DNA from 3 places in the Paenibacillus sp. IITD108 genome. Region 3 is predicted to be linked to each of the others. Evidence: riboswitches for the same ligand, from Rfam matches in the RefSeq annotation. Region 3 holds a riboswitch; each other region holds the start of a gene.

Region 1 (9,995 bases), on a different contig from region 3:
TAGCTTGTTAGCAATCGGATGCCATAATACATAACCTGTAAAGATACCAAGCAGGGTAGCGATAAATGCGCCGGCAATGGCGTAGGCCAGCTTGTTCATATCGCTCATATCAGCAAGAGCTGCTACAAGTCCGACAACGGCGCCCAAAACCCCAAGGGTAGGAGCGTATGTGCCCGCTTGTGTAAAAATTAATGCCCCGGTTTTGTGTCTTTCTTCTGTAGCTGATATATCTTCTAATAATACATCGCGGACAAGATCCTGATCGTTGCCGTCTATAATCATGCGCATACCGTTGCGAAGAAAGGAATCTTCGATTTCATCTACCTTGGCCTCGAGTGCCAATAATCCTTCGCGGCGTGTAATTGAAGCCCATTCCATAAATTGGCCGATAAGCTGCTCGCGAGGCGGCAGCGGCTGCTCAGTAAATACTATTTTAAACAGCTTGCCTACCTTGGAAAGCTCGGACATTGGGAAGGCGATCATGACCGCTGCTATTGTACCTAGAATAATGATTGAGAACGCTGCTGGATTAAGAAGAAAGGAAAGTTTGGCACCCTTTAACACCATACCGCCTAACACAGCAACTAATCCAAGAATGAGACCAATAATCGTTGAATTTTTCATCATGCACCCCATCTAATACATTTTCGACATTTATCTACTTCTATTATTATCGTCAAAAGGGTATTCTGAGATTAGAGTAAACGACAGGAAGATCAAAATAATGAGCAAATATAAGGAGATTGTTGCAAAATGGGTGTAAGACATGCTAGAGAGTACGCGGATATTTTGAAAGAGCTGACATTTGCCGTATCTGAAATTGAACAATGCTATACATTTTTCGAGATGGAGCCTGATGATTGGTCTTCGCTATCGCTGGAAGAGCAAACAGAGGTGATGGAGGCTCTTGCAGACGATATTTTCTTTGGTTTGGGAGAGCAGCGGTCAATCGCCGTGGGCAGAGGCATGGTCGTGTACAATCCGAAGCATCATGTCATAGAGGTGACACAGGACGATACTCTTATTCAGCTGGTCAGGCTAATATAAGAGATCATATATAATAGTAGCAAGTGCGAAGAATTAAGGAGCAATACAGATTATGAAAAAATTACTTTGGCTCGGCTGTTTTTCCTACTTGCTTATTGGAGTCGCCCATATTATCGGCGGCTCCATTCTTGAACAGCTGATCGAGCATTATGGGCTGTCCTACAAAGATGGCGGTCAATGGATTATGAATCAATTTCTTGGCTTTTTAGTAGGTGTATTATTCACGCCGGCTATATCTGCAAGATTTGGAAAGCGCACAACCGTACTGTTCGCTATCGGTATGCTCACCCTCAGTGAAGCGGCTTACAGTTTGCTGCTTCCATGGGGCTGGATGCTGGCTGTGGCGCCTTTGGCAGGATTGGGCTTTGGCATGACAGAAGCGATTGTCGGCGCGATGATTATTGAATTGCACAAGGAAGGAACTGCTGCTGCCATGAGCAGGCTGGAAACCTTCTTTGGCATCGGGGCGCTTGTTATTCCGCTAACGGCAGCATATTTGATCCAGCAGAACATTTGGCAGCTGTCCTTTCCAATATTAGCGGCTATGTCAGGTATTATTTTTGTTTTATGGCTGACCCTGTCCTTTGGCAAGCTGGACGATGAATTGTCCGCGCAAAGAAGCCTGGAGAAGGCGCGGGAAAGAAAGCAGAACACAGCAGAACACGGCAAGGCGATCGTCTGGGGTTATTCGAAGCGCATGCTTCCCTTTCTTGCACTGGCGGCTTTGTTCTTTATGTTCTATGTCGGCATGGAGATGAGCTTTTCTAACTATTTGCCGGCCATTCTAATTGAGCATACTCAGGCGTCTGAGGTAGCGGCAGCTTCAACGCTAAGCGTGTTTTGGGGAACAGTTGCTATAGGCCGCATTTTTGCAGGCATACTCGCTGATCGCATGGGCTATACGAAGTATTTGCTGATTGCAACGGCAGCTTCCGCTATTGTGTTTTGTTTAATGACATTATTCGATACATATTTGTTAATGCTGGTCTTTATCGCGCTTAGCGGCTTGTTTTTTGCGGGATTGTTTGGGATTGGCCTTGTGTATGCCAATAGTTTGCTGCCTGGAACGACAGAGAGGACAACGAGCATTTTGGTGGCATGCGGCGGTATAGGAGGGGCTGTATTTCCTCGTATAACTGGCTGGTTTATGGACCAGTATACGATTTCGGCTACATTATGGTATTTGGCTGCACTCGTCATTATACTGCTTTCTTTGCTTATCATATGGATTATATTAGGCGTAAAGCAGGCAAGAGGGCTCGCGTCCAAACCAGTGTCGGTTAGTTAATCAAGAGCAATAAATAAAAAACCGTGCGTCCTTTGATTAAGAGGATACACGGTTTCTCCTTGATTCTATTTCGCAGCGTAAGTAGAATGTGATTCATCACTCATGATACGACGCGCTGTAACATAACGCGGTTTGTAGTAGTTTGAATTAAGATTATCAATAATAACGCCTCTGGAGGTTGACGCATGAGCAAATTTGCCGTCTCCAACATAGATGCCTACATGTGTAATACCGCCATTGTTAGATCCGCTTGTATCAAAAAATACAAGATCGCCTGCAATAAGATCAGCTTTTGCTACTTTAACGCCTTCAGTAGCTTGGCTTGTGGAAGAACGCGACAGTTCGATATCCATCTTAGCAAATACAAACTTGGTAAACCCGGAGCAGTCGAAGCCGCTTGTAGTTGTACCGCCGTATCTGTACTTTGTTCCGATTAGATCATCGATAATGCCGTCCATCTTTGATGCTGCGAATGCTTCGCTAGCTGAAAACGTTAGCAAAAGCACAAGACCTAGAATTGTTGCTGTAATCTTCTTCAATGATGAAACTCCTTCCGGTGCCTACGAGGTTAGCTGTGGGGTTCGGTTGAAGGTCCCCTATGACTCCCCAAGATTGGTAGCGCTTTAGGCAGCCCATGCAATCTGAAGTCAATTCACCCAAAATGGTTCCCCCGTTTCCCGTTAGGGAATTAGGCAAATTTTTAAAAAATGTACATGCTATATTTCGGTAATAACCGATTAAATCCTTCACAACCTTACTACTTTTAATAATTCTCATCTTTCAAGTCATAAAATGTAGTTGGTTGAAGATTGGAACAATAAGGATATCTTGCTCCACAAACAATATAATACTTGCAAATTGCTGCTAGATGGTGAAAATGAGAAGATATTAATGAAAAATGTGTTTTATTCATAAACAAAATACCGATTCAGCACGATTCAGCGTGTAATTTTATGCGCAATTGTGTATCATAAGAGGATATAAGTATACGTGGGAAAGGTTGGTCGCAATGGAGAATGTAGCGGACAATAAGACAGCATCTTCAAACTTTATTAAAAACATTGTAATAGAAGATTTAAAGAGCGGCCGAGTGCAGGAAATCGTGACTCGTTTCCCGCCTGAGCCGAACGGCTATTTGCATATAGGCCACGCCAAGTCCATTTGTTTGAATTTTGAGCTGGCAGACGAATTTAATGGTAGAACGCATTTGCGTTTTGATGATACTAACCCTCTCAAAGAAGATACGGAATTCGTAGAGGCAATTAAAGAGGATGTGCATTGGCTCGGCTTTGATTGGGAGGAGCTGCATTTTGCTTCCGATTATTTCGAGGAAATGTACAATCGTGCCATCCTATTGATTAATAAAGGCAAGGCTTATGTCTGCGATCTGACGGCCGAGCAGATGAGGGAAACACGGGGCACGCTGACAGAGCCTGGCCAAAACAGCCCTTATCGCGAGCGCAGCGTGGAGGAGAATTTGGATTTGTTCGCACGGATGCGCGCAGGAGAGTTTCCGGACGGCTCCCGTGTGCTGCGTGCCAAAATTGACATGTCATCGCCAAATATAACGATGCGAGATCCTGTTCTATATCGCATCTCCCATGCTCACCATCATCGTACAGGCGATGCTTGGTGCGTTTATCCGATGTATGACTTTGCGCATCCGCTAAGCGATGCGATTGAGAATATTACGCATTCGATCTGTACGCTGGAATTTGAGGATCACCGTCCTTTGTACGAATGGGTTGTTGAGCAATGTGAAATGGATTCTACGCCGCGCCAGTATGAGTTTGCCCGCTTGAATGTGACAAATACCGTTATGAGCAAGCGCAATTTAAAGCGTCTGGTAGATGAAGGCGTTGTGACGGGCTGGGACGATCCCCGTATGCCGACAATTGGTGGCATGCGCCGCAGAGGCTATACGCCGGAGGCATTCCGCACCTTCTGCCGCGAAATCGGTGTTTCCAAAAACAACAGCGTAGTGGACGAGCGCAATCTGGAGTTTTTTATTCGCGAGGACCTGAAGCTGAAGGCGCCTCGTACGATGGCGGTACTGGATCCTCTTAAGGTTGTTATTACAAACTATCCGGAAGGACAGGTTGAGTGGCTGGAAGCGGAAAACAACGCCGAAAATGAAGAAATGGGCAGCCGTCAAATTCCGTTCTCCCGCGAAATATATATCGAGCAGGATGATTTTATGGAAAATCCTCCGAACAAATATTTCCGCTTATTCCCTGGCAATGAGGTTCGTCTGAAGCATGCTTACTTCATTACCTGTCAGGAAGTAATTAAAGATGAAGCGGGCAATGTCGTTGAGCTTCGCTGCACCTATGATCCGCGTACGAAGAGTGGCTCCGGATTTACAGAGCGCAAGGTAAAAGGCACGATTCACTGGGTAGAAGCTTCGCAAGCGGTTCCGGCCCAATTCCGTTTAATCGAGCCGCTGTTTGTCGGCGAGGAGGAAGGCGAAGAGAAGCCATTCCTGGAGCGGATTAATCCGAATTCGATGCAAGTGTTGAATGGATTTGTTGAAGAAAACATGAAGGATGCCGAGGGCGGGGATAAGTTTCAATTTTTCCGGCACGGCTATTTCAATGTGGATACGAAGGATTCCACTGATGATCAGCTTGTATTCAACCGTATTGTCTCACTGAAAAGCTCCTTCGATCCGAAGAAGGCTTAAGCAGATTTATACTGTACCATAGTCAGACAGCCTGCCTGAATATAATATGAATGGCGGGCTGTCTGTTTGTACACATGCTTGCTGAAGAGTTAATCGTCACTCTTTATTTGCAAAGCTAGAGTATTTGCGGAGAATGTCGATTAATTGTGGGCAACTATTGTTAAGCAATAAGAAAGGGGAACGAAGAGCAAGATTGGGAATGGAGAAGCGGCAGCGTCCGCCTTTGTAGGCCAATTTTATCCTTTACAGGGGTTATTTCATCAAAAAATTGGACTACAACAGCGGTTGGAATCCCAAACTTGATCCTAGTAGCATCCCTTTCGATTGCTTGTTGCCCTATCCACAATTAATCGACACCCTCCCGCGAAGCGTTAGCTGATGGACGAATGGGGGAAGCTGCAGTGTTCAAGCGATCATTACTGCCTTCGCGGCTGCTTAATATTGCTATTTTATGTGTTGCGCTAATCTATGCTTTAGTTATGATTAAGCTGCTATTTATCCGATCCCAATATTTTGGCAGCGGCTATTCTTATAATCTCGTGCCTTTTGATACAATCAAACATTTTATATTGAACAGGCATCGAATGAATGCGAATATTTGGATAGAAAATTTGTTGGGCAACATTATATTATTTATTCCGATAGGGGTTTTCTTGCCGCTGCTTAACCGCAGCTTCTATCGTTTCTGGCCGCTGCTTATCGCTTGTGTGCTGCTGTTGTTTGGCGTAGAGCTGTTGCAGATGCTGCTTCGTGTAGGCAGCTTTGATGTAGATGATATTATATTAAATACAATCGGCGCCTTGCTTGGCTTTGCGGGCTTACGGCTGGCTTTATTCACTTATACAAAAATACTGCAATAGTTAATAGAAACAGTTGAATTGATTATTGGATTGCTGCAGAGGAAGGGAAGAAGGAAGATGAGTAAATTTTGGAGTCCATTAGCCCATTCGCTAGAGCCGTATGTGCCTGGCGAACAACCGAAGGATAAGTCATATATTAAGCTGAACACGAATGAAAATCCATATCCGCCGTCTCCTAAGGCTGTACAAGCTATGCGCGAGGCTGTAAATGCTGATTTGAGATTGTATCCCGATCCGACCTGCGAGGCGTTGGTCGAGGCAGCTGCGCGTTATTATAACGTATCACCGAAGCAAACCTTCGTCGGCAACGGTTCTGACGAGATATTAGCCTTGGCATTTGCTGCGTTTTTCAACCCTGCAAAGCCGGTGCTGTTCCCTGACATTACTTATAGCTTCTACAAGGTTTACGCAAAGCTGTGCAGTCTTGAGGCGAAGCTTATTCCGCTTGACGGACAATTGAATGTGCCGATTGGGCAATTCCAAGGCGATCATGGCGGTATTATTATACCTAATCCTAATGCCCCTACAGCAAAGCTACTGGAGCTATCTGATATTCGCACTATTCTTAACAATAACCCTGAGCATGTTGTAATCATCGATGAGGCCTATATTGATTTTGGCGGCGAGACGGCTGTTTCGCTTATTAATGAATATAACAATTTGCTTGTTATCCAGACGCTGTCCAAGTCCCGTTCTCTGGCGGGGCTGCGAGTTGGCGTTGCTTATGGCAGCGAGGAGCTTATTCAAGGGCTCGATCGCTTGAAAAACTCCTTTAATTCCTATACGCTTGACCGCGTTGCGCTAGCAGGCGCCATTGCTGCATTTGAGGACAAGGCGTATTTTGAGGAGATGGCTGCCAAAGTAATCGCTACCCGAGCATGGACGATGAAGCAGCTGCAGGCGCTTGGCTTCCATGTAACGGATTCAAAAGCAAATTTCGTCTTTGTGTCGCATCCTGAAGTGCCTGCTCAGAAGCTGTTCACCGAGCTGAGAGAGCAAGGGGTGCTCGTACGCTATTTTAACCAGCCGCGCATCGATAATTTCCTTCGTGTCAGCATAGGTACGGATGAAGAAATGACAAAGTTTATCGAGGCAGTGCGCGCTATTGTATCGTAAAATCGTTTATTGCAACCACTACCGTCTTCCTCTTGATGCACAAGCGCATCTATGAGGAAGGCGTTTTTTTGCATTCAGCTAATAAAGAGCTCTAAAAATTTGGCTGTCGGCAGTGATAGAGAGCTGTCTTTTCTGACCGCAATGCCAAGCTCTCTATCCGGCAGCGGCACGCTTGTTCGAAGTTCCAGCAGCGAGCCCTTTTCCAGCTCTTCTTCGACAAACGATTTTGGCACAAAGGCAGCGCCATAGCCGCGCTCGGCAAAGGCAGCGAGCATCTCCAGACTGTTCAGCTCAATATCGGCGTGGGCGGTATAGCCCTGCATGCTGAACCACTGCTCGACAAAGGAGCGGGTGGAGCTGCCGGCTGACAGCATCAGCAGCGGGATATTGAGCAGCTGTTCAGCGGATACTATTTGTGCAGCTAGCTGCTCGTATCTTTTGCCTACTACAAAGCAATTTTTTAACGGTGAAATCTTTTTAATAACAAGCTCGCTGTCCTGCAGAGGCAGATGAATAAAGCCGATGTCTATCACACCCTGCTTCATATGCTTGACGATAAGGCTTGTCTTGTCTTGAACAAGCTTTATCCGTATTTGTGGGTATTCGGCATGGAATTGATCCAGCTTGGGCAGCAATATATTTTTAGTTATAGCGCCATTGGCGCCTATTCGAATTTGTCCTGCCTTAAATTGCTTCAGCTCCTGCACTTGCTGCTCTGCCAACTCCAGCTGAGCGAAGGCAAGCTGTACGTGCTCATAAAGCTGTTCTCCCTCCGGGGTCAGCCGCACACCCTTGGACAGCCTATCAAACAGTGTGATGCCTAGCGCTTCTTCCAGCTGTTTAATGGCATAGCTCACCGAAGGCTGAGTCATATGGAGCAGTTGGCCCGCTTTCGTCAGGTTGCCAGATTGGGCTGCATACAAAAAAATACGGTACCATTCGCTGTGTATCATCCTTGGCATAAGTCCTCTCTATGACAAATGTTTAAATTATCTATTTCATTTATTGCAATTATACAATTAAACTATACCTAATAGATAAACTAATTATAAATGGAGTGATTTCAATGGCAGGCAGCACATTTGGAGAACGTTTTAAAATTACTACCTTCGGTGAATCGCATGGCGCTTCAGTAGGAGTTATCGTTGACGGTGTAACACCGGGCATGGAAATAGATGAAAGCTATATTCAGGTTCAGATGGATCGCAGAAAGCCCGGTCAGTCGTCTGTAACGACCCCGCGCAAGGAATATGACAAGATTCATATTTTATCAGGTGTATTTGAAGGCAAAACAACGGGTGCGCCGTTAGCAATTATGCTGCATAATACGGATATGAGACCTGCGGCATATAGCGATATTAAAGATTCCTTTCGTCCAGGGCATGCAGATTTTACTTACTTGCAAAAATACGGTCACCGCGATCATCGCGGCAGCGGGCGCGCATCCGGCCGTGAGACAGCTGCTCGCGTAGCAGCGGGCGCAGTTGCCCGCAAAGCACTGGAGGGAAGAGGCGTATCGATCGTGGCTTATTCCAAGGAGATCGGCGGTATCGCTTGCGAGACTTTTGATGAATCCATCATCGAAAAAAATGCCGTCCGCGCCTGTGATCCGGTGGCAGCTGAAAAAATGATTCAAAAAATTGAAGCATTATCGGCGGCAGGCGACAGCTGCGGCGGTATAGTTGAATGCCGTATCCGCAATGTTTCACCTGGTATCGGCGAGCCGACATTTGATAAGCTGGATGCTGAGCTGGCCAAAGCGATGTTGTCCATAGGCGCTGTAAAGGGAATCGAGTTCGGAGCAGGCTTTGCCGCAGCTTCCATGCAAGGCAGCGAGCATAATGACGAGATGGACAAAAACGGCTTTAAAACAAATAATGCGGGAGGTATCGTAGGCGGAATCAGTACAGGTGCCGACATCGTATTCCGTATTGCTGTTAAGCCGACTTCATCGATCTCTGTACCGCAGCAAACGATGAACATCCACGGAGAAGAGACGGAAATTAGAACAGAAGGCAGACATGATCCATGTATTTGCCCACGTATTGTTCCAGTTGTAGAAGCAATGGCTTGTCTTGTTATTGAAGATCATTACAAGCGTCAGGCAGCATTGCATGGCTAATTAGGCCAGTAAGAAATAAATGAGCGGACACAGAAAGAGTGTCGATTAATTGTGAATAGAATAAGCAATTGAAAGGGATGTTACTACGATCAAGTTTGGGATTCCGACCGCTGTTGTAGTCCAATTATTTTGATGAAATAACCCCTGTAAAGGATAAAATTGGCCTACAAAGGCGGACGCTGCCGCTTCTCCATTCCCAATCTTGCTCTTCGTTCCCCTTTCTTATTGCTTAACCATAGTTGCCCACAATTAATCGACACCCTCCATATCTCCGTTAGATTTTTTACAACCACGTTTTTTGCATATTAGCGCTTCTGACATTCGTTACATTTCCAGACCGTTTTTCAACGACCTGATATTACATCTGATCCGGCGTTGGCATGCCTAATGTACGAAGCACATCCGCCATTGTTTCTCTAAATAAGGCAGTAAGCCACAGACGTAAAGCCCTTTGCTCGCCCTTTGCTTTTAGGATCGGACAAATTGTGTAGAAGTTGTTGAAGGCAGAAGCAAGCTCATAAGCGTAATTGCATATTTGATTAGGTGAATAATCTCGGCAAGCCGTATAAAGTGTATCTTGCCAATGTGCAATTTGTCGAAGCAACGCATGCTCGGCTGTATCCAAATTCCAATTGCCCGATGGCTTAGAAAAGAATGGTTCTCCGGATTTAAGAAGAATTTGCGAAGCGCGAGCATGTGCATACATAAGATAAACGCCTGAATTCCCTGTCACCTCGGCCGCCTGCTTCATGTCGAATACAACCTCTGTGAGCAAGTTATACTTAAGCAATTGATAACGGATCGCAGCTGCCGCAATAGCTCTGCTTGCAAGTCCGCTGTGAACGGAACGTTTTTGATCGATAACCTTTTCCATATAGC
Region 2 (9,995 bases), on a different contig from region 3:
TTCAAACAGCTGGTCCTTGCTGAATACACGGTTTGGATGTGTAGCCATAAATACGAGCACTTCAAATTCCTTGGCTGTAAGCATAACCTCCTTGTCATGCACGAATACGCGATGGGAGGACGGCTGAATGTTCAGCTCGCGAATTTGTATGCTGTCTGATTCTTTGGGCTGCTTGTCAATCATAAAGCGTTCATAACGAGCCAGATGTGCTTTTGCTCTGGCCACCAGCTCATTAGGACTGAATGGCTTAGTTACAAAATCGTCTGCGCCCAGACCGAAGCCGCGGATTTTGTCCAGCTCTTCTTTTTTGGCAGATACGATAAGAATTGGCACATCAAGCTTTCCTCTAATTGTCTTGCATATTTCAAAACCATCCATCCCCGGCAGCTGGAGATCGAGAATAATCAAATCGAATTGACCGCTTAACGCTCTTTCAAGCCCCGTGTTGCCGTCAAGACTAATTTCCGCCTCGTAGCCATGCAATGCAAAATAGTCTTTTTGCAGCTCAGCAATATAAGGGTCGTCCTCTATTATCAAAATCTGCTTCATCTGCTATCACCGACGATCTATTGATATTTTTAAAGTAAAGGTAATGCGTGTTCCTCGTCCAAGCTGGCTGCTTGCCCAAATCGTCCCGCCGTGGCCTTCAATAATTTGCTCGGCAATGGCAAGCCCAAGACCACTTCCGCTGGCTGTGCTTTGATTGCGGGAAGGCTCAGCGCGATAAAAACGCTCGAAAATATGAGGCAGGGAATGCTGATCAATGCCAGGTCCGTTGTCTTCTACATATATAATAGCCTGCTGTTCTTGGCGCTCTAGTCCAATTGTAATTTTTTTCGGAGTCTGCACCATATATTTGATGCTATTATCGAGCAAATTAATAACAACGCGCTTCAGCTTCTCATGGTCAGCGAGTACGAATAGCGGCCCTTGTAAGGCTTCATCCCACCGCAGCTCTACCTGATGGTTATCAAATTCAATAGCCATTTCATCCGCGATATGATGCAGGAAAGGGCTAAGCTCTAGCTGCTCAAAAGAAAAAGGCTCTTTCTTGAGGTCCAGCTTGGAATAGAACAGAAGCTCGTCGACTAGCCGTTCCATATCGGTAGCGCGAGTATGAATCGCGCGAACATATTGCTGCAGCTTTTCCTCCGTATTCGTCACGCCATCGCGAATGCCTTCAGAATAGCCTTTAATTGTTGTTATAGGCGTACGCAAATCATGCGAAATGTTGGAGAGCAGCTGCTTGCGGTTTTCTTCGTAGCGAAGCTGCAGCTGAATCGAGTCGTAAAGCTTCTGCCGCATTTGATCAAAGGTTTGCACTAATTGCCCAACCTCATCCTTGGAGCCGGACTTTAGCTGGAAGGTCAAATCACCGCTTTTAATATGCTCAGCCGATTGTCTTAGCTCGTCGAGCGGCTTAATAATTTTGCGTGTAACATACCGATAAAGCAGGAAGCCTGTAAGCAATAATATAATAATAAATATGCCAATCAGCAAAGGAAGCAGAGTACGCACCATTTCAGCAAAAGGACTTCTTTCACGAATGACAAAAATGCTGCCTTTATCGCTTGTTTCAGGAGAAAAGTGAAAATCAAATTTTGAATAGGAGAAAAAGCGGCTGCCGATATTCATCGTGTTGCGAATCGTATTGTTGCCCATATCATACTTTGGCAAAATAGATGAAAGATCAACCCCTTCAAGCGCTGGAGCGACAAAAAGAAGCTGGTCGTTTTCGCGAATTACGAGAAAGGCCTGCACCATTTTCAACTGGAAATTGTATTCCTCCAGCAGCACTTGATTTTTCAATTGAAGGGGGTCATGCTTTGCTAAATATTTAAGATCAAGAAATAAGCTCTCTTCTTCCTCCGACAAAGGATGCAGCGAATAATGAATCGTATAAAAGCTGCGAATGCTGCGGAAATCACCAGTTACGGCAACAGAGAGCAGATAGGCGGACAGTATGAATAAAATGACGGATACGATTACGACGGAAGTAAAAGAGAGCAGCAGTCTAAAGCGAATGGACAAGTTGTCACCACCACTTTCATTAATGTAGGCTTTTGTTGCCTCATTACGCTATTCGCCGCCGGCTGCTTCCAATGCCTGCACCATTTCGCTATAGCCTAACCGCTTGGCATGCTGCAGCGGAGTAACACCTTCAGAGTCGGCTATATTGACATCAGCACCATACTCGATCAGCAAATTCACAATTTGCTGATGTCTGGTTCCGCCATTGCCGAGCAGAACAGCTTCCAGCAGCGCTGTCCAGCCCAGATTGTTAATATGATCAATATTGACATCAGACGTTTTTAGCAGCTCCTTGACGATATCGACATGACCGCGATCAGCGGCAGGGATTAAAGCTGTACCGCCAAAGCGGTTTGTCAGCTTTGTATCTGCTCCTGCGGCAACAGCTGCGCGCACGAAATCAAGCAAGCCCTCAGCGCCGGCATAAAGAAGCGGATTATCGGAGCGATTATCGCGAATATTAATATCAGCGCCTTTATCGATAAGCCATTGGAACAAATCTAGCTCGTTCGTATGGACAGCGATCATGGCAGCCGTTCTGCCGCGGTTGTCAACAGCGTTGATATTTGCGCCTTGCTCAAGCAGCACCGCCATTTCTTCTTTTTTGTTATGCTCTGCGGCCTGCAAAAATTCAATGTTTAATTTATCCATATTCTCCTCCAATGCCTGTTCTGTTTTTTGTGGATTGTTTTTATTATTATTTTGATTGAAGTTGGTTTGACAGCCTGATTGCGTAAGCAGCACCAGTCCTATAATAAGTATTATTGTTGATCGAAGCATCGCTTATCCGTCCTCCTGTCCTCGTATTATAGCAGGTAAAATTTTGTTATTATTTCATCATAGCAAAAAAAAATAAATAGTCCGCAAACATGATATTAAAAAAGTATAAACAAACAAGGATAAACGGCTCCGCCGTCCTTGAAAAATTGATTTATAGGTGAAAACTTATGTTTTCCTATATTAAAAAAAGAGCATGCTGCCCGCTGTGGACAACCTGCTCCTTGCTTAAAATGATGTGCTAACATAAATGCTTATAAATTTTTCTTTTTCAAAAACTGTTATTCGACACCATCCCGAAAATGCTTGACGTAATTTTTATCGCCAATATGCTTCAAATCATCAATCGTATTTTCCAGGGTAGTAATAAGCTGTTCTTTCATATACCGGATGGTTTCGTAAAAAAGAATCTCCTGCTCGCCGACAGGCTTGCTGCCATAAATAGCTTGAACGGCAACCAGCTTGCGGTGCTGATCCTCGAATTGCTCCAATGATTCGTATACATGTTTGGCATATAGAGCAATATCTTTGTTTTTATAAGGAATTTCACTTTGCAAATGCTCGATTCGGTTATGCATCACGGACATCACGCGCCTTTCAACTCGATTTTTAGCTTTAGCTGAAGGAACAGTCAGGTCTATGCTTTCATCATAACAATCATCCTCTCTCTGCAACGCTTACGGAGTTAGCTGACGGATTAGGGCAGTGAGATTGCCCCTCCCATGACTTGCCTTGCTTGATTCTGGCAAGCATGCAGGATTCACCCCGGTAGATAATGGCGGACACCGGATGGTGCAAGCTGTTATCGGATGGTTCCTCCGTTCCTGTATAGGATTCAGCGGTTAGGAGTAAAATTGTGAACATGGTTTGAATCGCTTTTGAAGATAAATTGTATGATACGCTTGCTTGTAAAAGTTGTAAAATAACAAAAAAAGTCATAGCTTTGCATGGAGCAGCATTTGCTTGTAATGTAACCGTAAAGACAAGCTATTTTCTTAATTTTTTAAAAGAATAGTCCCGTATGCTTTCATTTTCATTTTTTCGCCTATAAAATGATGGATAAATAAACCTTAGATAAACTGCAAGGGAGATGTAAAATGTTTGATCCAACTGTATTTGATAATTTAAAAATAGCTTTCGAAAACGAACTGTATGATTTGGATAATTTGAATCAGTACATTTTAGTTTCCGATCGAAAGGATACGGTCGAGCTGTCGGTGATGGGACGCGAGTTCAAGCTCAAATTTCATCTGGTCAAGCAGCCTAATATTAGTGCAGAGGTTAGGCTGCATGCTTCTCTGAATAATTTGGCTGCGGAAATATTGGAGCAGGAGGGTGCCAATCCTGGTTGTTCCTTGTCGATTTATTTTTATTTGACGGTTATGGATGAACAGACAGCGTGCAGCCAAATAGAAAAGATTTTGCGGGAAATTTGGGATCCGGCTGTAACTTTGCAGCAAACGCTAAGCTATACGTACGGTACACAAACCGCAGGCTGGAGCAATGTTGTCGAATTGAACTTTATTAGACAGATTAATGAAGAGCAGATGGGCGATATTTCAGAGCTGGTGCAATATATGCTTGAATCGTTAGAAAAGCTTGATGCTAATACTATTAATTTATAAGCTGCTATAGATTTGATATTCGCCTATAAGTTCGTTAATATAGAAATAGAACATAGAAGATGGAGGTTTAAATTATGTATCGTACAGTGGCAGATTTTATAGAAGAATGGTCAGCTTCGGCTGCAGGCACGCTTTCTGTGTTTCAAGCAATTTCCGACGATAAAATGGATGTTGCAATAGCGGAAGGACATAATTCCCTCGGCTGGCTGGCTTGGCATTTGGTAGGCTCCGCAGGCGTGTTTGGCCAACTATCTGGGTTGGATGTGCCGGGTCTAGGCAAAGGAACTCCAGTACCGGCTTCGATGACTGAGGTTATCGCCAAGTATAATGAAGTAATTGCGGCATACAGCGAAGCTGCGAAGAGCTTGACGGATGAGCAATTGCTTGAGGAAATCAATGGCTTTGGCAACCCTCTTCCGCGCGGCAAGTTTTTGCGTATTATGGTTGATCACCAGACACACCACAGAGGTCAAATGACGGTGCTGCTGCGTCAGGCAGGCTTGTCTGTTCCAGGTGTCATGGGACCAACTAAAGAAATGCAATAATCTTTAATCTGCTCAATGTTTAATGATAATAAGCAGTCTGTTTGCCGCAATCGAGATGATTGCTGCGGACAGGCTGCTTTTTTTGAATGGATCCTGATGATGTGGACTCTGATGACCATTAGCGCTTATTATTTGCCAATTTCCACGTTGTAGCGGACAAAATTGAGACTGTTGATTCATTGTGGATAATTGCAACAAACAAAAGAAAGGGGGGCACTGCGATCAAGATTGGGATTCCGACCGCTGTTGTACGCCAGTCCCAATCTTGCTCACAGATGGTCACACGTTCCGTTATTTGCTTAAAAAACGCTATTTTCTCAATTTCGCGGTCACTCATTCCGCTATTCGGCTTCGAATGGGGCACTTTTTGCGATTTTTAGATCAATAACGGAACGTCTGTCACTTTGCCGCCTCAAAACTACGATTTTAGGCGTAATAACGGAACGACTGACCATCTAGCGAAGTTGTCGATTCCTTGCAGAATGAAGACGCTTGGCTTTTTTCAAATATAGGAAAGTATAAGTTTTCAACTATAAATCAATTTTTCAATTGGCTCTGCCTATTAAGAAATTGATTTCAACCTGTTTCCTATATTTCATCGGTAAACCGCCTCCTTCATCTAAGCAAAGGACGGCTAAGCCGTTTATCCTCAGTGAATGGTTACTGCACTGTCCAATTATAATTTTGCTTTTGCCAAAATTTAAATTAGTATGATGAATAGTATTGTTTTTAATGAGCGGTGTGTTACTTTTTCGGTACTTTATCGTTACTATTTGCAGGGAGGAGGAGCGAGGATGAACGATCCTTTTATAGTGATGTATGATCGTTATTTTGATGATATTTATCGCTTTGTCTGGTATAAGACGGGAAACAAATGGGATACGGATGATCTCGTCGCAGATATATTCAGAAAAGCTCTGCAAAGCTTTGATACGGTAAGGCTGAAGGAGGAGCAGCAGAAGCGCTGGCTTGTTGCGATAGCCCGCAATACGGTTATTGATTACTACCGCAAGCGCAAGGAAGTTGTATACGGGCACGACCCTGAGGTTTTCGGATATGTGCAAACGGCGGAGCTGCTGGATTCGATTGATTTGCGGCAGGATTGCTTGAAGCTGTCTCTTCAGTCGCTTAGTGTCGAGGAGCAGGAAATTATTAATTTAAAGTATATGACGGGCTTAAAGTATGCGGAAATAGGCGAAATAGTGGGCAAGGCAGAGGCCTGGCTCAAAATGAAGGTGCATCGAATGAAGCAAAAGCTGGCCAAGTTCATCACGGAATGTATGGAGGTGCAGCAATGAATGATAAGCAGTGGGAGGAGTATATGGAGGAAGTAAAGTCAAAGCTTCCTGTAAATCAGCAGCTGAAGGATGAGCTCAGGCAATCGCTTATAAAGCAGCGGGGCAGACGGGGCTTTCGATATTGGAAGCCTGTTAGCCTGGTATCAGCTTTGCTTGCCGTCGTAATATTCAGTATGGTGTGGCTTGGCAGCCCTTCCGTACAAAAAATCGAGGCGAGCTCGCTTCATTTTAATCAATCCTTCTCTTTATTGGAGCAGCTTGGGGAAGAAATAAGCTCAGGCATTGCGGAGTATAAAGGTGTCATTTATGTGCCTATGCAGGAGAAGGGATTATACAAATATGATCATAAAAGCTATTCAAAGCTAATAGACGGCAATATTACGTTTACTCGTGTTTCTCCTGATGGCACTAAGCTAGTTTATGTGCAGGACGGCAGCCTGTATTTATTTTATATTAAAAATAACAGCAGCGAGCTGCTGCTGGAGAAGGCAAGCGCCGACGAGCCGCTGAGTGCTCCGGCATGGTCTGAAGCAGGCACGCATATCCTATTTGCCCGTGCTGGAGAAGTTGCCGAAATCAGCTTAAAAGCCAAAACGGTTAACCCGATTGCAGAAGGGGCATATCCTGCTTATTTGGATGGCAGAAAGAAGGTTATTTTTGAGCGCGATGGACAGATCATTGAAAGAGTATTAAGCAGCGGCAACGAGCAGGTACGTACTAGCGGCAAGTATCCAGCTGTATCGCCTGACGGCTCGTATATTGCTTTTATTCAAACGGATGAAGCTGCGCAGATGGAGGATGTATGGATTGCCGATTCAGATTGGCAGACGAGAAAGCAGGTAAGCCGCAACCAGATGTCGGATGCCTGGGATAGAAAGACAGGGGAAATGATAGAAGGAAAGCAGCAGCCTAAATATACGTTCGAAGAGCCTGTATGGAGCAGCGACAGCGACAGGCTGATGCTCTATAAAGTGTTCCATACGAATGTGGTATGGAAGAAGCTTACGCAATTTTCAGTTTCGGAAAAACCAGCCTCTCCAGAGGAGGTTGTAGCCGGATCCATCGAAGCTTTGATTTATCGGGATGAGGATTTCGCCCATAGCTTTTTTAGCTATGATCCAGGTTATTTGAAGGGTACGAGCCCGCGCCAGGTAGGCTATCGTATTTTGAGAAGCGGGATGGAAAACGGCAAACGTTATGTGGATGCAGAAACTTATCTGTCTTATCAAGATCCGTATTATCAAATTGATACGACTCGTTACTTGCTGTCTGAAACGGATAGAGGCTACTTGATTGATGAGATGGTGGAAATAAGCAGTCAGGCTGTTCAGCTTTCAGCAGAAGGAGTCGAGCTAATTACTGATGATGGTGCAGGAGAGAAGCTGTTTGCTTTGCCTTCTATCCCATCTGAGGAGGGGTGGAATAATGGTGAAGTCCATAGTTTGGTGTATATGACTGAAACTAGAACGCTGTATTTTACCATGGACCGGAAGCAAGGGGATCGCTATAAGTTGATGTTGTTTAAGTATGAGCGGGACAGCGGCAAGTTCGAAGAGTTAATTGAACTGGGTGCGGAGCAGCATTCCAGCTTAATGATTGCCGATCCTGGTCAAACCTATATTGCAGTTGAGATGGAGGTTAATGGACGCAATGATGTCGTTGTGTATGATGCAGAAAAGCGAAGCCTTACAACGATGTCCGAGCATGTATTAGGCGAGCAGCCGCTAGAGCTGCATACGCGTTTCTGGAAGGAAGGCGAATTGACTTACTATGCGGCAATGGACAACAGAGATGTATTTTTCCGATACAAGCCAATGTCGAAGTAAGGCAAGAGGTTCAAGCGGTGCAGGGATAGTTCCTGCATCGCTTTTTTTAATTTCGGTCTTCTGCATAAATTTTCAAAAGTAGGGAACCGGGAGCGGTTGAGCGAAGTCTATATGAGTAGGAGGTGACATTTAGATGCACGATTTGCATTATCAATATGTATCTCAGCTTAGTACGGAAGATATGAGAGCAATTATGGATCAATATGGAGATGATGTATGGCAGTATGCTTATTTTCTTACTAAAAAGCCGGATATGGCTGATGATATTGCGCAAGAGGTATTTATAAAAGCCTATCAGTCCATTCATGCATTTCGTGGTGAATCTTCTCTGAAAACATGGCTGCTTAAAATAACGAAAAATACATCGATTTCACTTATGAAGCGGGCGTATTTTAAATATCATGTGCTTACTCATTTCATTAAGCCTGCTGGCGAGCATCCTTCGGCGGAAGCAAGTGTAATGGAGAAGGATTTTACGAATAGCGTCTGGGCACAGGTAATGAAGCTGTCGAGCAAATACCGCGAAGTTATCGTACTAAGTGCTCATTATGAAATGTCTACGGAGGAAATAGCCGATATGCTGCAAATTTCGGTAAATACCGTAAAGAGCAGGCTGCATAGAGCGCGCAAGGAGCTGCGAATAAGGATGAAAGGAGTGTAAATGATGACTAATATAGACAAAGAGCAGGATCGCATCGATAAAATGCTAAAAGAAAGACCATTCAGCAAACGGCAATTTGATCAAAAGCTGCAGCAGCAGGTGCTTCAGGCGATATCAGAGCCAAAGCGGCGAACAAAGCGGACTCGAGGTTGGCTTGCACCCGTCATGCTCGCTTTAATATGTGTAGCGGGTATAGGCCTGTTAGCTTCGCCGCTAAATCTCGGCAAAGGCCCGCAGCAGCCGGGAACGATTACAGCTCCGCCAAGCACAAGCCCGGAAGTTACTCCAACCCCAACAGTGAATGAACAGGACAATGAGCAAACTTTAGCGCAAACTGACAATGGACAATATCGGCTTTATGTAGATCCTCGCGCTGAAGCTGACGGTCACTACACTGAAATTGCAATTGCCCGCGGTGATGAACAGGTTTATAAATTCGATGGGACATTGTATACAGGCAATTCAGATTTTGCACCAAGCTTGCAGCTTGCAGACTTGAATGGCGATGGTTCGGATGAGCTCGTTGTCCTTTGGGGCTATCCGCTCGCAAACGGCATATGGACGCAGGAAGCGCATGTGCTGAATACGACAGATTGGTCCGAAATACCGATGACACCGATTCAGATGCTGCTGCACCATAATGTGGATTATCAATTTATTCCGCTTGATGATTATGTATGGGTGTCGCTCGATGTAAACGGCTCAAGATATGACAAGGCGCTGGACAACAAAATCGTACAAGGCGAGCTTAGTCTCTCAAGCATTCAATATGCGCTTCGCTACGTGTTGAATAATGACCCAGATAAATTGGTAGTCAGCGCAGATGCTTATATAGGAGATGGGACTAACCTGGTAAGCTTCGGTAACTTCAATATCATGCTTCAATATAATGGAGAGCAGATGGATATGGAGTTTATTAATACATTTGTTCTAACTGAGGATGCTGCTGGAGCCATCCCCTTCTATGCGATGAGTGTTGATGATACGCTAATTCCTCTTTGGGTAAAAGAGCATGAGGCGGACCTTGTAAAGCTGCTTGGAGATCCGATCAATGAAGCGGTCAAGCGGCTCGGAGAAGACGGGGAGGATGCGGGTCCTTTTGCAGGCACTTATGTAAAGGATCTGACTTATGATGGATTAGAGTTGAAGCTGGCATCCGGAGGTGGAGAAGAGTATAGAATAATTGGCATGCGTATAAGCAGCAGTAAGTATGCAACTTCATTAGGCATTAA
Region 3 (9,995 bases):
AGAACGAATAGCCCGAGCCGAAGTTGTCCATGGAAATACGCACGCCTATTTCTTGAATAGGCTTAAGCTGCTGCAGCACTTCCTCCACGTCGTTATGTACAACTGACTCTATTATTTCCAGCTCCAGCAGCTCTGGCGATAAGCCAGATTGCTGTAAGGATTTGTCCACCATATCCCATAGATTTTTGCTTTCAATAACTTTCAAAGAGAGATTTACAGATACCGAAAGATTACTGTCGCCTTTTGCATTCCACTGCGTGCAATCCATACAAGCCTGCTTCAATACCCACCTTGTTATAGGCACAATCAATCCTGTTTCTTCCGCAATAGGTATAAATTCTGCCGGTGCAATATTGCCGAGCGTTGGATGAGTCCAGCGCAGCAGCGCTTCGAAGCCGATAGGCTTGTTTGTCTCCGCATTCCATTTTGGCTGGTAGTGGATTTTCAATTGATCCAGCACAAAAGAAGTTCGCAAGCCCTTTTCAATTTCCATGCGCCTTACTAATTTATGATTCAGTTCTTCATTGTATGAACAGTACTGATTTTTGCCCAACCCTTTGGCGTAGTACATAGCCGTATCCGCAGATTTCAGCAAATCGGTCAAGGTTGTCCCGTGCTCAGGCGAATAGCTGATGCCAATAGATCCCGTCACATACAACTCATTGCCGATCAACACATACGGCTTGCGGATTTCTTCCAAAATCTGTTCAGCCAATCGCTCTGCGTTGTGATGCTGCTTTTCATTCGTAACCATTAAAAACTCGTCGCCGCCAAGCCTGAAAATATGACTGCTGGCGTTCATAAAGCCGCTAATACGACTGCCGACTTCCTTCACAAGCAAATCGCCAACATCATGCCCCAGCGTATCATTAATCAGCTTAAATTGGTCCAAATCTAGAAAAAGCACAGAAAAGGAATGTTTGGGCTGTATGTCCGTAAAATATTGATTCATCGCATGCCGGTTAGGCAATCCTGTTAAAGGATCGCTATACGCCATCTGTTTCAATATCTTCCTCTCCCAGAACAGGGCGAAGGAAGTTACGACCACTAAGGCAAGCATAACAATACTGACTGCAAAAATAAGAAAAATATCTGTTGAGCTCTGCGGCAGTGAGGCTGCCAATACCGGGTCAATACACCAGAAGGAGCTCGCTTCCATGCCTGTATAGTGCATGCCGCAAATAGCTGTGCCCATGAGAAAAGCAACGAGCCATTTGGTCCATGCCGATTTATGGCGATGGCGAAAACGAATAAAGAAGAACAACGCTGCATACGAGGCCATGACTGCAATAACAGCAGACAAAATAAAGAGCAGCGGATCATATTTAATTTGTAGAAATGCGCTTTGCATCGACGCCATACCCGTATAATGCATCGTTACAATACCAGCGCCCATAATAATTGCAGCCAATGGGAGCGTATATTTACTGCTGGTGCTCCTGTTCGTTATGTAAAAAGCAAACATTGAAGCGCAAATACTGGCTAATAATGATATGATCGTGGTTTGCAAATGGTAATTTACTTGAACTTCCATATGAAAAGCCAGCATTCCGACAAAATGCATGGACCATATGCCAAACCCCATAACTAACCCGGAAACGACAAGCCACCTCCACTGTGCCCGGCCTGTCGTTTTCGATAGCTTATAGGTAAGATTAAGAGCAGAATAAGATGTAAATAATGCAATCATAAAAGATAATAATACTATCCAGTCATTATAACTGCCGTTAATACTGATCATTGATCCCTCCGCAACAACCCGTGCTTCACACTTGTAGTCATACTACCAAGTATTAGTATACCAATTAGCACCAAGGGATTCGACATAAGTTGCAACAATTTTATATTAGATTAAGGTTTTTTTGTACATATTTTGATATAGTTATGGAAAAAGCGATTTCGAAGGGAGTTTATGGAATGAGCAACGAGCAATCGCAGTCCAAAAAAGAGAATCAAGAGGTGGAGGCTGCGAATACAGAAAGATACGCTTACGAAGAAGAGCAAGCAAAAAATTCAGTAGCTGCCAGCTCAAGCAACCCGGATGACGCAGAAAATTCAGAGCAAGCAGAGGCTGACGAGCAAGCTTTCAAGGAAGACGATGCAAGTATTGAACAGGAAGCTGCAGCGCACAATAGCGTTCAACAAGCAAATGCTTCATCCGGCTTCACTGCTCCTCCAGCTCCAGTTGTTAAAAAAGGCGGAACTGCCTGGATGATTACGAGCCTGGTGCTTGCTGCCGTTCTAGTGTTTGTATTGATCAAGCCGCCGTTTGGCATTAAAAATGAAGCGGTAGCGAAGGTTAACAGCAATACGATTGATAAAGAAAGCTTATATGAGAAAATGCTATTGCTGGCCGGCCCTTCCATTCTTGATACGATGATTAACAACGAGCTTCTTGAGCAGGAGCTTAAAGCAAAAAACATTTCCTTTACAGATCAGGATATCACCGACGAAATTGACGCTATTAAAATGAGCATGGGCGGCGAGGAGCAATTCCAGGAAGCGCTTAAACAAAATAATATTACTATCGAGGCGCTAAGCTTTAATGTTCGTCAGCAAGCTTTGGTCAGAAAGGCACATGAACCGAATACGAAAGTAACGGACAAGGAAATTGAAGAGTTTTATGAGCAGTACAAGGACAGCATTGGCGGTACTGATACAATCAGAGCTTCGCATATTCTAGTTGATACAGAAGAGGAAGCAAAGGAAATTGCTGAGCAGTTGAAAGGCGGAGCAGATTTTGCCGAGCTGGCCAAAGAGAAATCAAAAGACGGCTCCAGCAGCATGGGCGGTGATCTGGGCTACTTCGGGAAAGGACAAATGGTTCCGGAATTTGAAGAGGCAGCATTCGCACTAGAAGTTGATCAAGTAAGCGATATCGTCAAATCTGAATTCGGATATCATATTATTAAGAAAACCGAAGATAAGAAAGGCGCTACGCTGGACGAGCTCAAAAACCCGATCCGCACTATGCTAATTGGCCAGGAAGCTGCTAGTGAAGAAAGCGGTTTGACTGCCGATCTCCAAAATAAAGCAAAAATTGAAAACTCACTGGATAAAAATAAAGAAGAAACAGCAGACGCAAAATAATAGGCGACAAGCAGAACCGGCACTTCCTTGGGTAAGGAAGTGCCGGTTCTTAGTAAAATATAGAAAACGGAATATCCCTGGCTGGACGTTCCGTTGTTTCGTGCTTATAAATGCTTGCCCATAATGAATCGAATTGGACACACGTTCCGTTATTTGCCTTAAAACCACCATTTTTTTAATTTCGCGGCCACATGTTCCGCTATTCGGTTCTAAACGGGGCTCTTTCCGCCATTTAATAGCAAATAACGGAACGGCTGTCACTTTACTTCCTCTAAACTGCAATTTTGGGCGAAATAACGGAACGACTGACCGGCTCTGTGAGCAAATCGCTCCCTGCAGCAGTAAGATATATAAACAAAATGAGCTGCGCAATCTAGTATAAGACTGGCAGCTTTTTTGTTAAATATAATGATTAGTAGCCTTCTCCGCTTTGACCCTGAACAATCGCAACGCTTGCGCTAGCACCAATGCGGCTCGCGCCTGCCTTAATCATGCGGCAGGTCGTATCATAATCGCGGACTCCACCGGAAGCTTTGACGCCGATATTAGGGCCTACCGTTTGGCGCATCAAAGCGATAGCTTGCTCTGTTGCTCCGCCCTTTCCAAAGCCGGTTGACGTTTTGACAAAGTTAGCCCCTGCACGGACGGACAGCTCGCATGCAGTAACAATTTCTTCGTCAGACAGCATGCCTGATTCCAAAATAACCTTCAGAACGGCCTGATCGCCGCATGCCTGCGCAACTGCAGCAATATCCTGCTCTACTGCTGCAAGCTCTCCAGATCGCAGCAAGCCGATATTCAGCACCATATCAATTTCATTAGCCCCATCCATGATCGCTTGCTTGGCTTCAAATGCCTTGGCAGCCGAGCTGGTAGCCCCCAATGGAAAGCCTACTACAGTTGTAACACCGGTTGAAGTGCCTGACAGCTCCTTGGCTGCCAGCGAAACCCAGCTTGGGTTTACGCAAACTGTAGCAAATTGATACTGCCTGGCATCCTTGCACAGCTCAATAATCTCTTGTTTGGTTGCTTCCGGCTTCAGCAGCGTATGGTCGATCATAGCGGCCAGCTGAGCAGCTGTAACCTCTTTGTCTTGCTCATGTATATTCATTGCACCATGCCCCTCCCTGCTAGTCTGCTTTACAGTAGCTATTGTCCATTCATTATAATGCCTGCCTCGTTGAACAACAATAGCTTACTGAAAAGCAGCAGCGGCGTCAGCAGCTTGCGCAAGTCATCATGAGCAAGTACAGTTCCAGTTACACTGCCTCGATAGCCTCGCTGTCCTGCTCTTCTTCTTCCTTCTGCCAATACTTCTCGCTGCCAGGCAAATCGTCAAACCATGACGCCTCTGGCGGACAATCAAGAATCATAAACTGACCGTAATTGCCCTCTCGGGACTGATGATACTTCAAATACGCCTTACCGTTCTCAATCGCCAATATTTCTATTTTGCCTGAAGAATGGCTCATCGATAATCTGACGCGCTTGCCTAGTCCTGACGTCTTTGCTTTAGCCTGTTCAACAAGCTGGTATGCTCTTTGCAAAGAAACAACAAAATCACGATTTCCGGCAACAGGGCGGTTAATAAAGAAATAGTAAGGGGTAACGCCGGCCCAGGACAATTGATCCAGCAGCTCGGCAAGTACGTCAGCATCATCGTTTATGCCGCGAATAATAGGGGTTTGATTGACAACAATGGCGCCAGCCTCATGCAGCGCTTGAAAGCCGCGCTTTGCCTCCGGCGTAATTTCTCGTGGGTGGTTGATATGAGCCATAACATAGATTCGCTTCTCAGGCGTAGAATACTGCTTGATCAACTCCAGCAATGCTTCATCCTCATAGATTCGCATCGGATTAAATACCGGCATCTTGGAGCCGAGGCGAATAATTTTGACATGGTCAATCTCTCTCAAGCGTTCAATAATGCTTCTTAACTTAGGTGTTCCAAGTATTAAGCTGTCTCCGCCAGTGAGCAATACATTGTTAATACTCGGATTGGCGGCGATATACTCAATTCCCGGATCGACATTGGATACTGCTTCCTTCACATCATTGCGGAATAAACGTTTGCGGAAGCAATATCTGCAATACGCACCGCATACCTCTGACACAATAAGCAGTGCAGTTGTGCCATACTTATGCTGGCACCCTGGCACGACATAGTTGGCTTCCTCATCAGAAGCGTCCCATCTGCCGTATTCCATCAGCTCTCCCTCGTTCGGTATCACTAACCTGCGAATCGGGTCATCGGGATCATTCCAATCAATGAGCGATAAGTAATAATCATTCACACGAAATGCAAACTTTTCTGTTATCGGCTTTAGTCGCTCTCGTTCACTCTCCGGAATCATTGTGAGACGATCTAAATTCATAACATACTTTGGCTGCGCCATTCAAACCCCTCCTAAAATAAGATTTGATATGCACGCTTCACCAGTGGATGGTCTGACGAAAAACAAAAAATAACCCCGGCCGGCAGGTGCCAGCAAAGCAATAGAGCTTGCAGTCGCGTAGGACTGCTGCTATCACTTTAACAGGGTCATTATGTGTAAGATTATAAATTAAGAAAGCAATGACCCACCCACTGCTGACGAGGTTAGCTGACGGACTCGGGTAAGATGGTCCCCTAAGATTCGCTTCATGCGATCTATTCGCCCCACAAGATTGGTTCCCCCGCTTTCCGATTCGAAAGATCGGAAATTAAGCGTAACTATAGTTTATATGATTGAATGCTTGTTCGTCAACCTCAGGCTGGATATTTTTATTACATTAAGGCTTCCCTGGAGACTGTCGATTAATTGTGGATAAGGCAACAAGCAATAAGAAGGGGGGCCACTGCGATCAAGATTGGGATTCCGACCGCTGTTGTAGTCCAATTTTTCTTAATAAATAAACCCTGTTAAGGATATCCCCTTTCTTATTGCTTTTTAATAGTTGCCCACAATTAATCGACAGTCTCCCTTGCTCTCTTATGCCCGTAACTCTATTCAGCTTTAGGCTGAAGTTGTACTGCCGCCTGCTTGCCGCTCACTTGTATTCCTGTTTGCTTGCTCCCCGATTCTGCCAGATCCTTCACTAATCTTTCGATAAGCTCCTTCGCTGCCGCTCCCTGCTTGCCGCTAATTTTGACAACCAGCAGTACGGAGTGGCCTGACTCAAGAAGCTTTTGTGCCTGACGGCATTTCGTCTCATAATCATGTTCTTCAATCTCTGGTGACAGACGAAGCTCCTTCACTTTGGCTGGCTTATTGCTTTCCTGCTTTTTCTGCTGATCGCGCTGCTGCTTGGCTTGCCCCTTGGCAACAAGGCGGCAGGGCGGCGGACTGCTCATCAGCGATGTACATACCAGATCTGCGGATTGCTGCTTAGCCATAGCAAGCGCATCCTCGCGAGAAACTACGCCTATCTCCTGCCCATCTAATCCAGTCAGCAAAACCTCTGCTGCTTTTATTTTCTCATTCATAATGATTGAACCTGCCACTACTGCCAGCCTCCGTTCTTTATTCGGCTAATAAATGGAGGGTGTCGATTAATTGTGAATAAGGCAATCGTAAGGGATACTGCTACGATCAAGTTTGGGATTCCGACCGCTGTTGTAGTCCAATTTTTTTGACGAAATAACCCCTATAAAGGATAAAATTGGTCTACAAAGGCGGACGCTGCCGCTTCTCCATTCCCAATCTTGCTCTTCGTTCCCCTTTCTTATTGCTTATCATTAGTTGCCCACAATTAATCGATCCCCTCAAAAGTCGATTTAAACCATATGCCTGCTATAAAAACAATTTCAAACAAACAGAGTAGCGCAAACAACAATAAAAATGCGGCTAGAAGGCATTTACCGCTCATTTTTACCCATTTCATCATTGCAGCACCTCCTGCAAGTCTAAGAAATTATATACATTATGTAATAATAAGTCAGCTTTCATACAAAAGTAACCTTAGCTTACTTAAATAGTGAAGAAGTCCCAAGCATTACTCTGCCTGGGACTTCTTCAATCTGTTTGATTCATATTAGGCTCGCCGCAATTAGATGATTACAGCATTTCCTTTCGAAGCTCAGCTCCAGACTTAGGCGACAAATAGCCTAGCGGAATATCAAAGATCGTCTTAGCGCCTCTTTGACCCTCTTCAGCAAGCTTATAGGCTGCTCTTGCACATGCTACTACAACACTCGCTGTAAACTCAGGATTACTGTCCAGCTTCAAACCAAATTCAATAATTTGCGTATTGCCTGTTCCTGTTTTGCCGCTGCGAAGCACCATGCCGCCATGAGGCATTGCAGAATGCTTAGCTTTCAGCTCGTCTTCTGTAATAAAGTGTACCGTTGTATCGTAGTCAGCGAAATAATTCGGCATCGTTTTGATTTCATTTGCGATTGCCGTCTCATCAGCGCCTTCTTCCTTCACAACATAACAAACACGGATATGCTTCTCGCGAGTATCCAGCTCAGGATTTTCTCCAGCGCGTACTCTCTCGACAGCATCTTCACTTGGGATCGTGTACTGCACGCCATTTTTGACGCCATTCACACGGCGAATCGCATCGGAATGACCTTGGCTCACACCTTTGCCCCAGAACGTATACTCCTTGCCTTCTGGCAATACCGCTTCGCCAAGCAGGCGATTCAAGGAAAACAATCCTGGATCCCAACCGGTGGAGATTACTCCAATCTTGCCGCTTGCAACCGCAGCTTCGTTAATAGAATCGTAATATTCCGGAATTCGCGCATGGCGGTCAAAGCTGTCCACCGTATGAAACATTTTTACGAATTGCGGGCCTTGCTCAGGCAAATCAGTAGCCGAACCGCCGCACAAAATCATAACATCAATTTCATTGGTAAACTTTTCTGCGTCATCTATCGTATATGCTTTTGTCGTTGAAGTAATAGTAGCCGGGTCGCGTCTCGTAAAGATAGCCTTCAGCTCCATATCGGGGCTTTGTGCGATTGCAAGCTCTACTCCACGGCCCAGATTGCCATAGCCTACTATTCCAATCTTAATTTTTTTATTCAATCTAACATCATCCTTCATTATGACGGTTATTAGATCCAGCCGCGTGCTTCCATTGCAGATGCAATGCGCTTGATAGAAATCATATACGCAGCAGTTCTGAAGTCAGTTTTGAATTCATTTGCCATATCGCGAACTGCTTCATAGGAAATAATCATATTTGTTTTTAGACGATCCAATACTTCTGCTTCGCTCCAGTAGTAGTGCTGAAGATTTTGTACCCACTCGAAATAGGAAACGGTAACTCCGCCTGCATTAGCAAGAATATCTGGGATAACTGTAATATCTTTGCTGAATAGGATGCGATCTGCTTCAGGGGTAGTTGGTCCATTAGCGGCTTCTGCGATGATTTTTGCTTTAATGTTGTCTGCATTAGCTGCCGTAATGACATTCTCTAGAGCGGCTGGTACGAGGATGTCTACTTCTAGTTCAAGCAATTCTTGGTTTGTAATGATATGGGATTGGCCATATTCTGCAATGGAGGAATTGTCTTTCAAATTACCAACAACCTCAAGATCAAGGCCATTTGCATCATAGATACCGCATTTCGAATCACTTACTGCTACAACCTTGCAGCCTGCTTCGCTTAGCAAGCGCGCTGCAATTCTTCCCGCGTTTCCGTACCCTTGAATAGCAACTGTCGCGTTCTCAACCGGCAATCCTTTGTCCTCTAGTGCTGCAAGAATCGTGTACACACAGCCTTGAGCTGTTGCTTCATTACGACCCTTAGAGCCACCGACAATTAGCGGCTTGCCTGTAATAACGCCAGGTGAATAAGTGCCTTTCAACCTGCTGTACGTGTCCATCATCCAGCCCATGATTTGCGGGGTAGTGTACACATCTGGTGCAGGTATATCTTTGTCCGGTCCAACGAAGTCTACAATTGCTTCCATAAATCCTCTACTAATCCGTTCAACTTCAGCTTTGCTGTAATCATGAGGATCACAAATTACGCCGCCTTTGCCACCGCCATACGGCAAACCTACTACACCACACTTAAAGCTCATCCACATCGACAAAGCTTTCACTTCATCAAGTGTAACTCCCGGGTGGAATCGAATTCCTCCCTTTGTAGGTCCGATCGCATCATTGTGCTGCGCTCGAAAGCCTTCAAAAACTTTAACCGAACCGTCATCCATTTTTACTGGAAAGCTTACCGAAAGCACACGCTTTGGATGCTTCAATAAATTAGTGACATGCTCCGGCAGTTGCAACAGCTTTGCGGCTGCATCAACCTGCTGTTGAGCGATCTCATAAGGGTTTAAATTCTCTTTAACCGTAGTTGCTGTCATACCGTTTCAGTCCTTCTTTTTAAAGTTCGACTCGAGGCAGTAGCCGATTTAATAATTTTAACCTGTCATATCTTATTTTGAAAGGATTTTTTCACAAAAAAATGTGTATATTTTTAGGAATTTGTCCAATTGTCATTAATATGTCTTTAATTTTAACCAGATTTTATAATATATCCGCCCTGCTTTAAGCTTGCCTAGATGTTGTGTCTTCCTCTTAAACAGCAACCCGATCTTGTAGTAAACAAGACATAATAAGCACAGGCTTACCCTTTCTAGACATTCGAATAAGCAGGGTGGACTGGAAATAATTACATTACTTGCGGTGCATTTTGAATTGCAAAAATAGCTCATTATAGTGCGACAGCATTTTAGCGCCCAGATTGTTATAAACCTCAAGCCGCGCCGTTAATTCCTCATCCGGATAAAAGCGCTCATCTCCTGAAATATCTTCGGGCAACAGCTCCAGAGCAGCTTTATTAGGCGTAGAATAGCCGACATACTCTGCATTTTGCGCGGCGACCTCAGGATCGAGCATAAAATTAATGAACTGGTGCGCTCCTTCAACATTGCGCGCAGAGGCTGGAATAACCATATTATCAAA

The links. Region 3 has a riboswitch for cyclic di-AMP ahead of V1L65_RS18985 (KamA family radical SAM protein). Riboswitches for the same ligand answer to the same signal wherever they lie in the genome.
Region 1: it holds a riboswitch for cyclic di-AMP, as region 3 does, so the genes downstream of both, V1L65_RS04270 (C40 family peptidase) here and V1L65_RS18985 (KamA family radical SAM protein) in region 3, are expected to answer to the same signal.
Region 2: it holds a riboswitch for cyclic di-AMP, as region 3 does, so the genes downstream of both, V1L65_RS27390 (hypothetical protein) here and V1L65_RS18985 (KamA family radical SAM protein) in region 3, are expected to answer to the same signal.

Annotation. Positions count from the first base shown of each region.
Region 1 covers NZ_JAZHCT010000003.1:272,911-282,905, reverse strand. Annotated here, with positions in the region: gene motA (flagellar motor stator protein MotA) at 1-624, opposite strand, end outside; gene V1L65_RS04280 (hypothetical protein) at 754-1,047, shown strand; gene V1L65_RS04275 (MFS transporter) at 1,100-2,335, shown strand; gene V1L65_RS04270 (C40 family peptidase) at 2,401-2,874, opposite strand; cyclic di-AMP (ydaO/yuaA leader) riboswitch at 2,878-3,040, opposite strand; gene V1L65_RS04265 (glutamine--tRNA ligase/YqeY domain fusion protein) at 3,345-5,018, shown strand; gene V1L65_RS04260 (VanZ family protein) at 5,420-5,878, shown strand; gene hisC (histidinol-phosphate transaminase) at 5,936-6,994, shown strand; gene V1L65_RS04250 (LysR family transcriptional regulator) at 7,069-7,956, opposite strand; gene aroC (chorismate synthase) at 8,061-9,116, shown strand; gene V1L65_RS04240 (arginine--tRNA ligase) at 9,475-9,995, opposite strand, start outside.
Region 2 covers NZ_JAZHCT010000055.1:5,689-15,683, forward strand. Annotated here, with positions in the region: gene V1L65_RS27375 (response regulator transcription factor) at 1-549, opposite strand, end outside; gene V1L65_RS27380 (sensor histidine kinase) at 556-2,031, opposite strand; gene V1L65_RS27385 (ankyrin repeat domain-containing protein) at 2,080-2,811, opposite strand; gene V1L65_RS27390 (hypothetical protein) at 3,090-3,389, opposite strand; cyclic di-AMP (ydaO/yuaA leader) riboswitch at 3,468-3,659, opposite strand; gene V1L65_RS27395 (hypothetical protein) at 3,906-4,433, shown strand; gene V1L65_RS27400 (DinB family protein) at 4,508-4,978, shown strand; gene V1L65_RS27405 (hypothetical protein) at 5,097-5,315, opposite strand; gene V1L65_RS27410 (RNA polymerase sigma factor) at 5,773-6,276, shown strand; gene V1L65_RS27415 (TolB family protein) at 6,273-8,102, shown strand; gene V1L65_RS27420 (RNA polymerase sigma factor) at 8,236-8,763, shown strand; gene V1L65_RS27425 (FG-GAP repeat protein) at 8,764-9,995, shown strand, end outside.
Region 3 covers NZ_JAZHCT010000022.1:99,869-109,863, reverse strand. Annotated here, with positions in the region: gene V1L65_RS19005 (bifunctional diguanylate cyclase/phosphodiesterase) at 1-1,741, opposite strand, end outside; gene V1L65_RS19000 (peptidylprolyl isomerase) at 1,918-3,090, shown strand; gene deoC (deoxyribose-phosphate aldolase) at 3,503-4,201, opposite strand; gene V1L65_RS18990 (hypothetical protein) at 4,240-4,401, opposite strand; gene V1L65_RS18985 (KamA family radical SAM protein) at 4,350-5,486, opposite strand; cyclic di-AMP (ydaO/yuaA leader) riboswitch at 5,665-5,810, opposite strand; gene infC (translation initiation factor IF-3) at 6,077-6,556, opposite strand; gene V1L65_RS18975 (hypothetical protein) at 6,823-6,957, opposite strand; gene V1L65_RS18970 (diaminopimelate dehydrogenase) at 7,128-8,123, opposite strand; gene V1L65_RS18965 (Glu/Leu/Phe/Val family dehydrogenase) at 8,135-9,394, opposite strand; gene V1L65_RS18960 (ABC transporter substrate-binding protein) at 9,708-9,995, opposite strand, start outside.